Regions from separate parts of the Microbacterium sp. LWH11-1.2 genome, predicted to be linked through region 1. Evidence: riboswitches for the same ligand, from Rfam matches in the RefSeq annotation. Region 1 holds a riboswitch; the other holds the start of a gene.

The links. Region 1 has a riboswitch for thiamine pyrophosphate ahead of MRBLWH11_RS03655 (MFS transporter). Riboswitches for the same ligand answer to the same signal wherever they lie in the genome.
Region 2: linked by a shared signal. The riboswitch ahead of MRBLWH11_RS07670 (ECF transporter S component) and the one ahead of MRBLWH11_RS03655 (MFS transporter) in region 1 are both predicted to bind thiamine pyrophosphate.

The regions. Positions count from the first base shown of each region.
Region 1 covers NZ_CP151636.1:788,146-795,458, reverse strand. Annotated here, with positions in the region: gene MRBLWH11_RS03675 (Cmx/CmrA family chloramphenicol efflux MFS transporter) at 1-992, opposite strand, end outside; gene MRBLWH11_RS03670 (hypothetical protein) at 1,175-1,405, opposite strand; gene MRBLWH11_RS03665 (hypothetical protein) at 1,879-3,375, opposite strand; gene MRBLWH11_RS03660 (DUF4188 domain-containing protein) at 3,372-3,725, opposite strand; gene MRBLWH11_RS03655 (MFS transporter) at 3,737-5,011, opposite strand; TPP riboswitch at 5,005-5,112, opposite strand; gene MRBLWH11_RS03650 (DUF4188 domain-containing protein) at 5,119-5,649, opposite strand; gene MRBLWH11_RS03645 (MerR family transcriptional regulator) at 5,722-6,333, shown strand; gene MRBLWH11_RS03640 (DUF262 domain-containing protein) at 6,461-7,313, shown strand, end outside.
Region 2 covers NZ_CP151636.1:1,613,392-1,620,704, forward strand. Annotated here, with positions in the region: gene MRBLWH11_RS07665 (D-alanyl-D-alanine carboxypeptidase) at 1-1,502, opposite strand, end outside; TPP riboswitch at 1,584-1,695, shown strand; gene MRBLWH11_RS07670 (ECF transporter S component) at 1,686-2,336, shown strand; gene MRBLWH11_RS07675 (ATP-binding cassette domain-containing protein) at 2,333-3,790, shown strand; gene MRBLWH11_RS07680 (energy-coupling factor transporter transmembrane component T) at 3,787-4,566, shown strand; gene MRBLWH11_RS07685 (aminoglycoside 3'-phosphotransferase) at 4,586-5,320, opposite strand; gene MRBLWH11_RS07690 (SDR family NAD(P)-dependent oxidoreductase) at 5,438-6,199, shown strand; gene MRBLWH11_RS07695 (NAD(P)-dependent oxidoreductase) at 6,227-7,057, shown strand; gene MRBLWH11_RS07700 (sulfite exporter TauE/SafE family protein) at 7,064-7,313, opposite strand, start outside.

The DNA of each region.
Region 1 (7,313 bases):
GCGGTCGCGTACGACCCGCCCATCGTCGGAGCTCCGGATGCCGCATAGAGCACCCGCGCGATGAGAGTGCTGCCCACGCTGAACGACAGCATCCCCTGCAGGAGCACCAGCGCGAGCAGCAGCACCGGATGCTCGGCGACCAGGGCCATCGCGACCCAGCCGGCGAGCAGGAGCGGCCCGCCGATGCCGAGCACGAGTCCGGGGTGACGGTCAGACAGTCGTCCCGCGATCGTGACGCCGAGGAACGATCCGACGCCGAACAGCACCAGCGCGACCGAGACCCATCCGGCATCCAGCCCGGCGATGTCGGTGACGACCGGCGCGAGGAAGGTGAACGCCGCGAACGTGCCGCCGTTGATCAGAGCTCCGAGCGCCATCGCGAGGAGGAGGCGCGTCGCGGCGAGCTCACGCAGCTCCCGTCGAAGTGACGACGGTGCGTCGTGTCCTGCCGTCTTCGGGATGCCGCGCAGCACACCGAGCACGGCCGGCAGGCAGAGGACGGCGATCGCCCAGAAGGTCGACCTCCATCCGAGCGCGGTCCCGAACAGCGCCCCCGCGGGGACCCCCGCGACGGTGGCGATGGTCGTGCCCGAGAGCAGCACCGCGAGGGCGCGTCCCTTCCGGTCGGCGGGGACGAGTGCGGTCGCCGTGGTCAGCGCGACGGCCAGGAATCCCGCGTTCGCGACAGCGCTCAGGATGCGCGTGATCAGCAGGACCGCGAACGTCGGGGTGAGGGCTCCGACGACGTGGCATCCGGCGAAGACGAGCAGGCAGGCGATCAGGGTGAGTCGTGGCGGCCACCGGCGGGCGAAGGCTGCCATGGGGGGTGCGCCGACGACCATGCCGACAGCGAAGGCCGATGTCAGCAGGCCGGCGGTGCCGACCGAGACGTCGAGGTCACTCGCGATGGCGGGCAGCAGTCCCGCGAGCATGAATTCCGAGGTGCCCATGACGAAGACCGCCAGGGCAAGCAGATAGAGAGAGAAAGGCATCGAGTACTCCGAGGTGAGAGATCAAGAAAGGGAGCTTCTTGGTCACCACGGCCATCGCCCGGAGACGACGGATCGGCGCCCGCACAGACAGCGGGCGTCGGGTTCAGCGGATCCGGGGGCTGGCGGTGTGACCGGCAGCCCCTGACCTGTCTGACTCAGGACTCGACATGGGGACGACTCTATTACGCGCGCCGGGTCCGCGCTCGGCGGTAGTGCAGCGTCATGACGAGGAACCAGACCATCAGAATCACCACGGCGGGCACCTGGAACCAGAGTTGGTACTCCGGGAGGGCTACGCCGAGCGCGATGCCGGCGACGAACGCGACGAGCGCGAGGACCGTGAAGATCATCCGTGAGGCCGGTCGGGTGATGGTCCGGAACCAGGACTGCTCAGTGTCGATGGGGTTGGTCATGATCTCTCCTGAATCCGATGGCTCTCAGACAGTCCTGCTCGAACGCCGCTGAAGCACGAGGGTCGACAACACGGTAGCGCCGATGGCGACGCCAGATAGATACGGCATCCATGCGACGAAGAGGCCGGCTGCACCGACGAGCATCGCCGGAAGCGCAGCGAGGAGACGAAGCGTCCCAGCTCGAGCTACTCCTCGAGCGCCTCGCGGGCGCACCTTCTCTCAGTGATTCGCGCCCGAGTGTTGCTGTCGCCCGGTGATCGCGTCCGTCACGGCGGGAGCGAACGGAAGTTCGCGGAAACTCGCCAGTGGCATGAACTGGAGCGCGGCGGGCACTTCGCGTCGTTCGAGCAGCCGGAAGTAGTGGTGGGGAGTTGCGTGGATGTTCTGAGGGGCGACGGTTGAATGTGCCCAGCATCGATGGTTGTCCGAAAGGCGAGCTGTTCGGCCGGCGTCCGAAACAGAGGTACAACGTTCTAGACGTCGATTCCGAGCCACTCGCATAGCTCGTGGCCCGCGACTGCGCGGTCCTCGACTAGGTCGTTCGCTTCGGCCATCGTGATGATCCGATCAAAGAGGATGCCTCGGACTTCACTGGCGGTGATGTCCCGCGAAATCCGGCTCCTGCGATTGACCGCCTGAAGAACGTAGGCGGCATGAGGGCGCACAACCAAGGTTCCGCGAGTTTCTGCATCCGAGCGAGCTTGTTTGGCCAGACCTTCGAGTTGCGAAAGTGTGGCGTTGCTGCCCTGGAGTTCTAGCTCAGCCTCTTGAAGCACGTTGGTCACTGAGGTAACTACCTGCTCCAGCCTTTCGGCCCCAAGCAATGGAATCGCCTTGTCGTAGGTTCGCAACTCGCGCACGATTGACGGCACAGCCCCTTTGCCTGCGTCTTCCGTAATCCATCCATCTGGGACAGGAGTGTTCGGGGGGTGGATATACCCGGGTGGAGGTCCAGAAAGTCGCGACTCCGGGACCGTTGCCTCCAAGAACTTCTTAAAACCTCCGCGTTTGGCCCAGGTGCGCGTGATTTCGGTGCCGAAGATGAGGTTAAGCTGCTGCGATAGCGCGGCTAGAGCGACCGGCTTCGTCAATCCCCGAGTGATTCGAAGAGTCTCGTCCACGAGGGCTGCCTCGAGTTCTTCGGCGTCGCGTCGCTGAGCTTCCGAGCTGGTCTTCGGAGCGCTGGGTTCCAATCCCGCAGCGATGCTTATCGAGGTCGGAGTAGCTGATTCTGCGGTGCCCGCGACAAATGCGACCTCCGGAGACTTCTTGCCGTCGTCTACCGCCAAAACTGATCGCTGCGTCTCGACGTCTAGTCCAGTTCGAAGGTCTTGAGCGATGTTGTCAACCGCCGCAAGTAGTTCCGCCATGCGGAGCGACATGCCAACAATCCACTCAGGAACCGTCGATCCCGGCTTGTATGTGTCCTCATGCGTGAGCTCGCCCCAACCGTCCTGGAGCAGTGTTCTAGCCTGCACCTCGACGCAAACGCGCCTGGTTCCGTTCATCTGAGGAACCGGAACGACGAAGTTCACGTGGTAGGCCCGATAGCCGGACGCCTTCGGATTCGTAAAGTAGTCCCGATGTGAATCGCGCTCGACGGCCAGGCTCGATTGCTCGTCGGCGTCGATCGGCAGCTCACCCACCAGTTCCTGAAACGTGTTGATATCGGAGAGATTGTTGCAGATAAGTCGAAGGCCCACGAGGTCGTCCAGAACCTGCGGCACATCTTCGTAATCGTTCACTTGACCGCTGTACTTAGCGCGACCGAGTTTTGCGAAGGACCGTTGGGCTGTCTTGACGCGGCTAGTTGATATGCGAAAGCGATTCCGATCGACTGAATCAACGCGATCGTCGAGCAGCTCTTCTAGCAATCGGACGGCCGTCAACCTCGCCGGTTCCAAGTAACTTCGCTTCGCCGCGTCATGCCACTCCGCGTACTCCACGTACTTCGGTTCGAAATCGGTCATCGCGTTGCCACGCCTCTCTGCGCTGGATGCTGACCGCAGTATAGGTGAGCCTCGCCGATGCGCAACTCTCCCGAGCGATGTGACGTGGTGCTGTTCACTACCGCCGTCTGCCTTTCCGCAAACCGCGCCTGCGCCCGGTCCTGTCGCTTCCCGACCTCGACCAACTCCGTCGCTTTCGGTAGCCCCATCGGCTTGATCGACACATAAACGGTCTCGGCGCGGTCGACGAGGAAGGTCTCGTGCCAGATGCCGACCGCTCCCGGAGCCTTGCGCGCCATCCTGTTGAAGCAGGTCCAGGCGGGGCGGTGCTCCTGCGACGGGCTGGACGCGTAAGCGTATCGCGGCCACATCCCACCGCCCTTCACTCCAATGGCGAAGCACGGTCGGGATCAGGGCCGAGGAGCGCGCCGATGACGAGCAGCGCAGCCGCCGCGGCGAGCACGACGGCCACCGCAGGGCCAGCGCCGAGCGAGCTCTGGAATCCGGGCAGCCAGAACGGGTAGAGCGCGGGGATCACCATGGAGAGCGAGTAGCCGACCCCGTATCCGCTCGATCGCACGGCAGCGGGAAAGCGCTCGGCGAGGTAGGCGCCGACCGGGCCGTAGGCCGACACGGTGACGATCTGCACGACGGTGACGGCCAGCACGGCGCCAGCTCCCTGAGAGGACATCGCCCACATGAGGGCCAGCGGAGCGGCGATGATCGCGAGGCCTCCGAAGACGACGAAGAAGCGTCGCCGTCCGATCCGCTGCGAGATTGCACCGCTGGCGATCATCGCCGCGGCCGAGACGAGGGTGGCGACCAGCATGATGAGCGGCACGGTGGTCGGGCCGATCTGGGGTGCTTTGCTCAACAGGCCGGTGAGCACGGGGATCGCCATCTGCGTGAACAGCCAGAGGCCGGTCATCAGCGTGAACACCTGCCAGAGCTGGTGGCGGAACGGTCCGACCAGAATGTCGGCCAGAGGTCGAGTGCGGGGGTGTCGGGCGCTCGTCGAGACCGGGGAATCGTGGACCCCGGCGGAGTAGTAGAAGAACAGCGCCACCGCGAGCAGGGCGCCGGCGATGAACGGCATCCGCCATCCCCACATTGCGTAGTCGTCGGCTCCGAGCACCTGCAGGAGCGTCAGGGTGAGCGCGGCGATGAAGGAGTTCGCGAGCGGGGACATGGCCATGATGCCGCCGCTGAGCAGGCCGCGCCGGCGTGGGGCGGACCATTCCATGGCGAGCGGGATCGCCGCGGAGTATTCGCCGCCGAGGAAGATGCCGCCGACGAAGCGGAGGGCGACGAACGCCCAGAGCGTCGCTGCACCACCGAGGTCGTGGTTCGGGATCAGGGCGATCAGGAGCGTTGTGATCGCGATGCCGGCGATCGCGATCTTGGTGGTGCTCGTGCGACCGTAGCGGTCGGCGAGGCTTCCGAAGACGGCGGCTCCGAGCGGGCGTCCGAGAAGGGTGGCGACGAAGATCAGGCCGGTCTGAGCGGGGTCGGGGCCCAGCACGACCGCGGCTGCGGGGGCGAGCGCGATCACCGGCAGGAAGATATCGACCTGGTCGACGAAGTTGCCGAGCAATCCGCCGCGAACGGCCTTTCGTGCTCGGGAGGACGTTTCGGGCTCGGTGATGAGGCGCGACATATGACTCGACTTCCTACGGCGGCATGACCCGCATCAGGTGTGAGGGTCGGCGCTGCGTCAGCGCCCTCTCAGCCCCTGCCGGGACTCCCCTGTGGTTGGAAGGAAGTCTAGGGGAGGCGCGGTTCGCTCAAGATCTCCGGGGACTGCGCCTGGCCAGACACCGTCCGCCCTTCCGCGAACCGCGCCTGAGCCCGGTCCTGCCGCTTCCCCACCTCGACCATCTCCGTCGCCTTCGGCAGCCCCATCGGCTTCGTCGACACGTACACGCTCTCGGCGCGGTCGACGAGGAAGGTCTCGTGCCAGATGCCGACTGCGCCCGGAGCTTTGCGCGCCATCTTGTTGAAGCGGGTCCAGGCGGGGCGGTGCTCCTGCGAGGGGCTGGACGCGTAAGCGTACAGCTTGTCGACGGATGACCAGTACTGCACGACGTAGGGACCGCCGGATCCGAACAGCAACTGGTAGCCGAGCATGCCCGAGTCGGGATCCATGGAGAGTTCGCGCAGCATCGGCGGCATGGCGAAGAAGGTGGGCAGCCACAGGTCGGGTCGCCACCAGCGGTTGATCTGCATCCCGATGTGGAACACGACGAGCTCGCCCTCGTGGCGGTGGGTCATGCGGCCCGTGATGACTTTCGACATGATGACTCCTCTTGATTCGATAGTGTCACTATCCATAATGGATAGCGCTACTATCGAAGTCAAGAGGTGGCCATGAGAATTTCCGAACTGTCAGCCCGGACGGGTGTGACCGTGCCGACGATCAAGTACTACCTGCGCGAGGGTCTGCTGCCCGAGGGTGAGCGCAGCGCGCCGACGCAGGCCGCCTATGGCGAGAAGCACGTGGAGCGGCTGCGGGTGATCCGGGCGCTGCTCGATGCGGGGGTGAGCATCGCCGAGACGCGGCGGGTGCTCGGGGCGCTGGACGATCCGCCGGAGAGTCCGCACCTGCTGCTGGGCGAGGCTCATGCGGCGATCACTCCGCCAGCGGATGAGGAGCTGGATCGGGCGGAGGCCGAGGCCTTGGTTGCTGGGCTCGGGTGGCAGCCGGGGATGTGCGACCCCGCGGTGCTCCACGCGGTAGCGCGGGCGCTCCAGAGGTTGGAGCGCGCGGGTTTTGTCGTGCCGGATGCCGTGATGGCGGAGTACCTCGCGAGCATTCGGAGGATCGCGGATGCCGAGATCGCCGGGGTGCCGGAGGAATCAGCCGAGGCCGCGGTGCGGTACGTGGTGCTCGGGTCGGTGCTGGTGGAGCCGTTGCTGCTGGCGCTGCGGCGAGTGGCGCAGCAGGTGAGCTCGGGGGAGCGGTTCAGTTCTATGTCTTGAGTCTCTTCCGGCGACCGGGTCCGGTAGCGGTGCCATCTGTAAGCCGGTATGTAGTCAAAAAGCGACGACTGCGTGTATACGAGCGTCAGGTACCGGCCCTCATCACTAGTCTGGAGAAGTTGCCAACGTGGTGAGTAGAGAAGAGAAGAGTTGCGCAGTGAGCGACGAGCGTAACCGTAGCGAGGCCCTGAATCGCCCGATCGACGATTGGCTGCATCGAATCAGCAGCGGTCAGCTCCGGCTTCCGAGTTTCCAAAGGGGTGTCGCCTGGGACCGGGGTCGAGTTGCATCCATGCTCACCACGATCATCCAGGATCTCCCCTTGGGCATCACGCTGATCTTGGACGTTGGCGACGAGGAGAAGTTCCACTCTCGCCCGCTTGCGACCGCGCCGGAGCCGAGCTCGAAGGTCACCGAGCACCTCCTCGATGGTCAGCAGCGATTGACGGCCCTGTGGCAGGCGCTCAAGGCGACGAGCTCTGACGCGACGTATTTCATTCACGTGCCAGAGCTGGACGAAGATCCCGACAACGACGATCACGGTCTGTCAGTTAGAGCAGTCGTCCGCTGGCGCGATCGCCGCGGTGTCAAGCCGTTGTGGGCTGATGACCCGGCCGAGTGTCGACGACGCGGATTGGTTCCCGTTCGCCTTCTCGACCCCAGCGGAGATCAGATCGACCGCTGGGTGGATGCCGCGTACCCTGCGCCGACCATCGATGCAGCAGCGAGCGCCGAGGAACAAGTACAGGTACTTCTTGCGGAGCGCGCAGTCAGTGCAAGTAGGAGCGTCCTGAAAGAACAATGGATTGGCCCGCTCCGCGAGCGGGTGAGGCACTACAACCTGCCGTACCTCAGGCTCCCGGCTGCCACGCATAAGGACGTTGCGCTGCGCGTGTTCATCAACATGAACACAAACGCCAAGCCATTGCGGGCGTACGACATCGTCGTCGCCGAGCTCGAGAACGCCACGGGGGTGCGCC
Region 2 (7,313 bases), 830 kb from region 1:
ACGGTGGTGTCGCCGACTGCGAGGTCCTTCGCCGTCAGCAGGTTCCACCCGACCAGTGATCCGGTCTTGATGCCCACGACGCCCGGGTCGACGAGCATTCCGTTCGTGTTGACCACTGTGCCCGCTCCGGGCAGATCGACCACCGGGGTTCCGACGATCTCGGCGAAGACCGGGTTCTTCATCGCCCATTCGCCGAGCGTGATCAGCGCCTCCGGGGTCGCCACGTTGCCCTCGTCGAAACCGGACGGCGTGACGACGGTGATGCCGCCGAGCCCGCGCTCCCGCAACCACACGGCAGCGGCGTCCGCGAACTGCTCGTCGGACCCCCAGATCTCCGAGGCCAGCCGGTCGATGTAGTTGTTCGCCGAGCCCATCAGCGTGCCCTGCAGCAGCTGATACTCCGTCAGCACGCCGTCGACCGGCACGTCCAGGGCCGATTGGTCCGACCTCCGGTACTCCCAGTACTCATCCTCGTCGTCGCTGTCGAACGAGAACTCCGGCCCCTGCTCGCCGAGGGCCAGCGGCATCCGGTCGAGCACCATCAGAGTGCTCACGACCTTGGTGATGCTGGCGATGCTCGCGGCGTCCGGCGTGGAGGCGGCCGTGCTCACACCGGCGATCCCGACGGCCGCGCTGCCCTGCGCCGGCCAGGTGAGGGTCGCTGCCGGTGCGGGGATCGTGTCGAACTCGATCGTCTGCACGGTCGGAGGAACCTCGTGCAGCGGCCAGAGCAGCGTCGTGCCGGCATAGGCCGCGACCAGCCCGGCGAGCACGCCCAGCGGGACCAGCAGACCCGGACGCGTGATCGCCGGCCGCAGGTGCGCATCGCGCATCAGTCCGTCGGACTGTTCGGCGTCGGCGACGTCATCGAGCGTCGCCACGGACGTGTGGTGCGCGACGGCCGCGGGGTCGACCCAGGTCAGGGCGGTCGCGGTGACGGCCTCGTCGGCCCACTGCGCGGGAGGCGCCTGCAGGGCCGCGGCCCCGCCGTCGGTCTCGTCAGGCGTCGCGGCGGACGATTCGGGAGGGAGCGTCGCCGTCGGCGCATCGGCGCGCGGCTTGAAGAGAGGCGGCTCCACGACGTCGGTGGGGGCCTCGGTCGGGACGCTTCCCGCAGCGACCGTCTCGGTCGGGGCGGTGTCGGACAGGGTCTGCTCGGTCGGGACCGTCTCAGTGGGGACGCTCTCGGTCGGGACCGTTTCAGTCGGGACGCTCTCGACCGCCGTGACCTCGCCGGCCTCCGGACGCGGCGGGTCCGAGGTGAACAGCGCGTCGACGGCGACGGCCGAGACCGCGAGGGCGGGCACGTGGGTCGAGGACGGCGGCGGCGCATCGCCCGCGAACAGGGCGTCGGTCGCGAAGGCAGAAGCCTGGTCCGGCGTGCGCGTGGCGGCATCCGTCCCGAACGGGAACGCGGCGCGATCGGCGTCGGGGGAGGTGTCCGAAGGAGCACCGTCGCCCAGGACGCCCGTCGCCTCGTCGGCGGGATCAGAAGGGGTCACTCGTTTACGGTACCGAATCCCGGCCGCGATCGCGGCGGAGTCACCCCGAGGTCACAGAGTGTCGGGACGCGGTAGGATCGTCAGCACAACCACGGGAGTCCGGCGAGCCGGGCTGAGAGGGAGCGAATCGCGCTTCGACCGTCGAACCTGATCTGGGTCATGCCAGCGCAGGGAGGAGTTCAGATGAGTACGTCCACGTCCACATCCGCGTCCACCACGACGCAGGGTCAGACACCCGCCGCAGGCCTCTTCCGCTGGCGCGTCGTCGACATCGTCGTCGCCGCAGTGCTCGGCGTCGCGATCGGCCTGGTCTTCTGGGGCTGGAACACGATCGGCTACGCCTGGTTCGGCGCGGCCGATGCCCTGACCCCCGGTCTCGGCGGCATCGCCGTCGGCGTCTGGCTGCTCGGTGGCGTCGTCGGCGGACTCGTGATCCGCAAGCCCGGCGCCGCGCTGGTCGTCGAGCTCGTCGCGGCGATCGTCTCGATGCTGATCGGCAACGTCTGGGGGGTCTCCACGGTGCTCTCCGGACTCGTCCAGGGACTCGGTGCGGAGATCATCTTCGCGCTGTTCTTCTACCGCCGCTTCGGCATCGTCGTCGCCGCACTGGCCGGTACGGGTGCGGCAGCTGCCGCGTGGGTGTTCGAGCTCTTCTACGGCAGCTCGCCGAACATCCTGAAGTCGCTCGAGTTCAACACGATCTACCTGGTCAGCGTCGTCGTCTCCGGAGCGATCCTGGCCGGCGTCCTCGGCTGGCTGCTCGTGCGCGCTCTGGCGGTCACGGGCGCACTGAGCCGCTTCGCCGTCGGGCGAGAGCACGTGCGCGAGGTCTGAGCGTGAGTGTCGCCGCCCCGGCCCGCGTGCAGGCCGCGGGCTGGGGGTGGCGCTACGCCGGTCGAAAGCGCCCGGCGGTCACCGATGTGAGCTTCACGATCGAGCCCGGGGAGCGCGTGCTGCTCCTCGGCGCCTCCGGTGCCGGCAAGTCCACGCTGCTCGCCGGCCTCGCGGGCGTGCTCGGAGACGCCGATGAAGGCGACCGTCACGGCTCGCTGCTCGTCGACGGGGCCGCCCCGGAGTCTCGGCGCGGACAGGTCGGTCTGGTGCTCCAGGATCCGGACGCCGGGATCGTGCTGTCCAAGGTGGGTGACGACATCGCCTTCGGGTGCGAGAACCTGGGCGTCGCGGCATCCGAGATCCCTGGCCGGGTCGCCGAGGCGATGGATGCCGTGGGCCTCGACGTACCGCTCCACCGCGCGACCAAGGCGCTGTCGGGAGGGCAGAAGCAGCGACTCGTGCTCGCCGGCGTGCTGGCCATGCGGCCAGGGCTCCTCCTGCTCGATGAGCCGACGGCCAACCTCGACCCCGACGGCGTGCACGAGGTGCGGGCCAGCGTCGAGCGTGCTGTCACCGCGACCGGTGCGACGCTGATCGTCGTCGAGCACCGCACGCCTGTCTGGATCGACCTGATGACGCGGGTGATCGTGCTCGCCGCCGACGGAGGCCTGCTGGCGGACGGCCCGCCCCATCGGGTGTTCGCCGAGCACGGGGCCACGCTCGCCGACGCCGGGGTGTGGGTGCCCGATCGCGGCATCGAGCTCCCGGTGCTGCAGCAGGTGCCGGCATCCGACGCCCTCACGGCGTCCCGGCTCGCGGTCGCCAGGGAACCCGGCGTGGTCGTGCAGGCGGGGCTCGACCTGCGTGTCCCGCGGGCGAACGCGACCGTGATCACCGGGCCGAACGGCGCGGGGAAGTCGACGCTCGCGCTCACTCTCGCCGGCCTCGTCCCCGAACACGACGGCGAGGTGCGCGCCGCGCCCGAACTCGCCGGGCGCCGCGGGGTCCGTCCCATCCGCTGGACCTCTCGCGAGCTGCTCACCCGCATCGGCATGGTGTTCCAGGAGCCCGAGCACCAGTTCCTCGCGCAGACTCTGCGCGACGAGCTCGCCGTCGGACCGCGCGCTCTCGGGTGGACCCAGTCGAAGACGGATGCCGTCGTCGACGAGCTGCTCGAGCGGCTGGGCCTCGCGCCTCTCGCGCTCGCCAATCCGTTCTCTCTCTCGGGCGGACAGAAGAGGCGCCTCTCGGTGGCGACCGTGCTCGCGGGCGCACCCGAGGTGATCGTGCTCGACGAGCCGACCTTCGGGCAGGACCGCCGCGGATGGATCTCCCTGGTCGCGCTGCTGCAGGAGGAGATCGCTCGCGGTCGCTCGATCGTCGCGGTCACCCACGACGATGCCGTGATCCGGCACCTCGGCGGTCACCGCATCGAGCTGGGGGCGGCATCGTGACCACGACCGAGACCGTCAGGGCGGCGTGGCTCGACGGCGTCAACCCGGTGACCAAGCTGCTGCTCGCGCTGCTGCTCTCGGTGCCGCTCTTCGCATCGATCGACGTCACGAGCGCCCTGGTCGCGATCGGGCTGCAGCTACTGTGCCTGCCGCTGACGGGCCTGCGCCTCGCCACGGTGCTGAAACGGCTGCTGCCGATCATGATCTTCGCGCCGATCGCCGGGATCAGCATGCTGCTCTACGCGGAACCTGCCGGTCGCGTCTACTGGACCTTCGGCTTCGCGACCATCAGCGAGGGATCGATCGTCCTCGCGATCGCGGTGAGTCTGCGCGTGATCGCCCTCGGCCTGCCGACCATCCTCCTGTTCGGCGGCACGGACCCCACGCAGCTCGCGGACGCACTGTCGCAGGTCGCGAAGCTGCCGAGCCGTTTCGTGCTCGGCATCCTCGCCGGCACGCGGATGCTCGGACTGTTCCTCGACGACTGGCGCACCATGGGCCTCGCCCGCCGGGCGCGCGGCGTCGGCGACCGCGGAGCGCTGCGGCGGTTCTTCTCGATGGCTTTCGTGCTGCTCGTGTTCGCCGTGCGTCGAGGGTCGAAGCTCGCGCTGGCGATGGAGGCGCGGGGCTTCGGGTCCGGCAGCCCGCGCACCTGGTCGCGGCCGTCGCGGCTGCATCCGCGGGATGCCGTCGCCGTGCTCGGGGGCGTCGCGATCATGGCGCTGGCGCTCGCCGCCGCTGTGGCCCTCGGCACGTTCCGCTTCGTCTGGAGCTGAGCCCGAGTCGAGGCGATCGTCAGGTCGCGTTCCAGAGGTCCCGGTAGTAGGCGAGGCGCTCGCGATCGGGTTCGAGACCGTAGGCCTCGATGAGTGCGTCCTCCCAGCCGGGGCCGTAGTTCCACTCCGTGCTCATGGAGGCGACGGCCAGGTCGGCCCAGCGGTCGGCGGTCCCGAGCAGCGCGAGGTCGACGTGGGCGATCCAGCGCCCGTCGTCGCCGACGAGGGTGTTCGGGCAGCAGGCGTCGCCGTGGCTGACGACGAGGCGATCGATGGGCGGGGCGGTGCGCAGCGTGTCCGGCACCTCGATGCCGCGCCCTTCGGCGTTCGCGATGCGCGAGGCGATGCTCCACTCCCACGGGCACTCCTCGACGGGGAGCGCGTCGTGCATCGCCCGCAGGGCCTCGCCGACGGCGCGCACAGCGGTCGCGGGTTCGGCGACCCAGCGCGGGTCCACGGCGCTGAGGCCGTCGATCGCCGCGGTCACGAGCCACTCGTGCGTGTCATCCTGTCCCTGCTCGATCACCGTCGGCACGGCGATCCAGCGGGAGGCCCAGGCCATCCGCTCGGCCTCGTCCTGCAGGCTGAACTCGAGGTTCCGCGGTCCCCACTTGATGTAGAACGGATCGCCTGCACCTGTCGCTCGGAAGGTGAGCCCGCCGTAGTCGTTGTCCCAGACGCAGACCAGGTCCGCACCACGCGCGAGGCGGCGGACCTTCTCGGGGACGGCGACCGGTTCCGTGGGAATCGTCATGCCTCCATCCTGACGCACGGTGCGATACCCGGACCCGGCTTCGTGACTGCACGGAGAACCACGTAGGCTGAGACTGCGTTTCAGAAGCAGCAGTCGCACACGTTCGAAGGAGAACAGATGCAGGTCAGCGGACAGGGTGCTCTCATCACGGGAGGGGCGTCCGGGCTCGGGCTCGCCACAGCACGACGACTCACGAAGGCGGGCGCGCACGTCACCATCGTCGACCTCGCCTCGTCGAAGGGCGCGGAGATCGCCGAAGAGCTCGGCGGACTGTTCGTGCCCGCCGACGTCACCAGCGCCGACGAGGTGCGCGATGCCGTCGCCGCGGCCCAGGCGGCCGCACCGCTGCGCGTCGTCGTGAACTGCGCGGGGATCGCTCCGCCCGCCAAGGTGCTCGACCGCGACGGGAACCCCGCCGTGCTCGCCGACTTCGAGCGCGTGGTCCGCATCAACCTCGTCGGCACGTTCAACGTGACCTCGCAGGCCGCTGCCGTCATCGCGAAGAACGAGCCCACCGAGAGCGGCGATCGCGGCGTGATCGTGAACACCGCGAGCGTCGCGGCCTTCGACGGGCAGATCGGCCAGCCCGCCTACTCCGCGTCCAAGGGCGGCGTGCACGCGATGACCCTCCCGGTGGCCCGCGAGCTCGCCCGCTACGGCATCCGCGTGTGCACCATCGCCCCCGGCATCATGGAGACGCCGATGCTGATGGGGCTGCCGCAGGCCGCGCAGGACTCGCTCGGCCAGCAGGTGCCGTTCCCGTCGCGCCTCGGCCGTCCCGACGAGTACGCCGCGCTGGTGGAGCACATCGTCGACAACGGCTACCTCAACGGCGAGACCATCCGTCTCGACGGCGCCATCCGCATGGCGCCGAAGTAACCCGTCCGGCAGATCAGAGGAGCACCCATGTCACTGGCAGGCAAGACCATCCTGATGTCCGGCGGAAGCCGCGGCATCGGCCTCGCGATCGCGCTGCGTGCGGCGCGAGACGGCGCGAACATCGCGATGCTGGCGAAGACCGACACCCCGCATCCGAAGCTCGAGGGCACGGTGCACAGCGCGGCCGAGGAGATCCGCGCCGCGGGAGGGCAGGCGCTGCCGATCGTCGGCGACGTGCGCGACGACGACGACATCACCGAGGCCGTCCTGAAGACGCAGGGCGAGTTCGGCGGCATCGACATCGTGATCAACAACGCCAGTGTGATCGACCTGTCGCGCTCGCTCGAGCTCGGCGCCAAGAAGTACGACCTCATGCAGGACGTCAATGTGCGCGGAACGTTCATGCTGTCGCGCGCCGCGGTCCCGATCCTCAAGGATGCCGAGAACCCGCACATCCTGTCGCTGTCGCCGCCCCTGAACCCGACGCCGAAGTGGCTCGGCGCGCACACCGGGTACACGCTGGCGAAGTTCGGCATGACGATGGTGACGCTCGGCCTGGCCGCGGAGTTCGCCCGTGACGGCATCGCCGCGAACACGCTCTGGCCGCGTACGACGATCGCCACCGCGGCGGTGCAGAACCTCCTCGGCGGCGACAAGGTCATGGCGGCGAGCCGCACGGCCGACGTCTACGCGGATGCCGCCTACGCGGTGCTGCTCAAGCCCGCCGCGAGCTACACGGGCCAGACGCTCATCGTCGAGGACGTGCTCGAGGCCGACGGCGTGACGGACTTCTCCGGCTACGCCGCGATCCCCGGGACGCCCGACTCGGCGCTGTTCCCGGACATCTTCCTCGACTGAACGGGCTCAGAACAGCAGGTAGACCGCACCCACGACGGTGAGCACGATCACGATGCGGTCGAACAGCCGCTGGTCCATGCGCTTCGCGAGACGGATGCCGGCGAGGGCGCCGATCACCACCAGCGGGGCGAGCACCGCGTCCATCAGCAGCACGGGCACGTGGAACAGGCCGAGTCCTGCGAGGAACGGCACCTTGACCAGGTTGATGATGGCGAAGAACCAGGCCGAGGTGCCGAGGAACACCTGCACGGGTGTC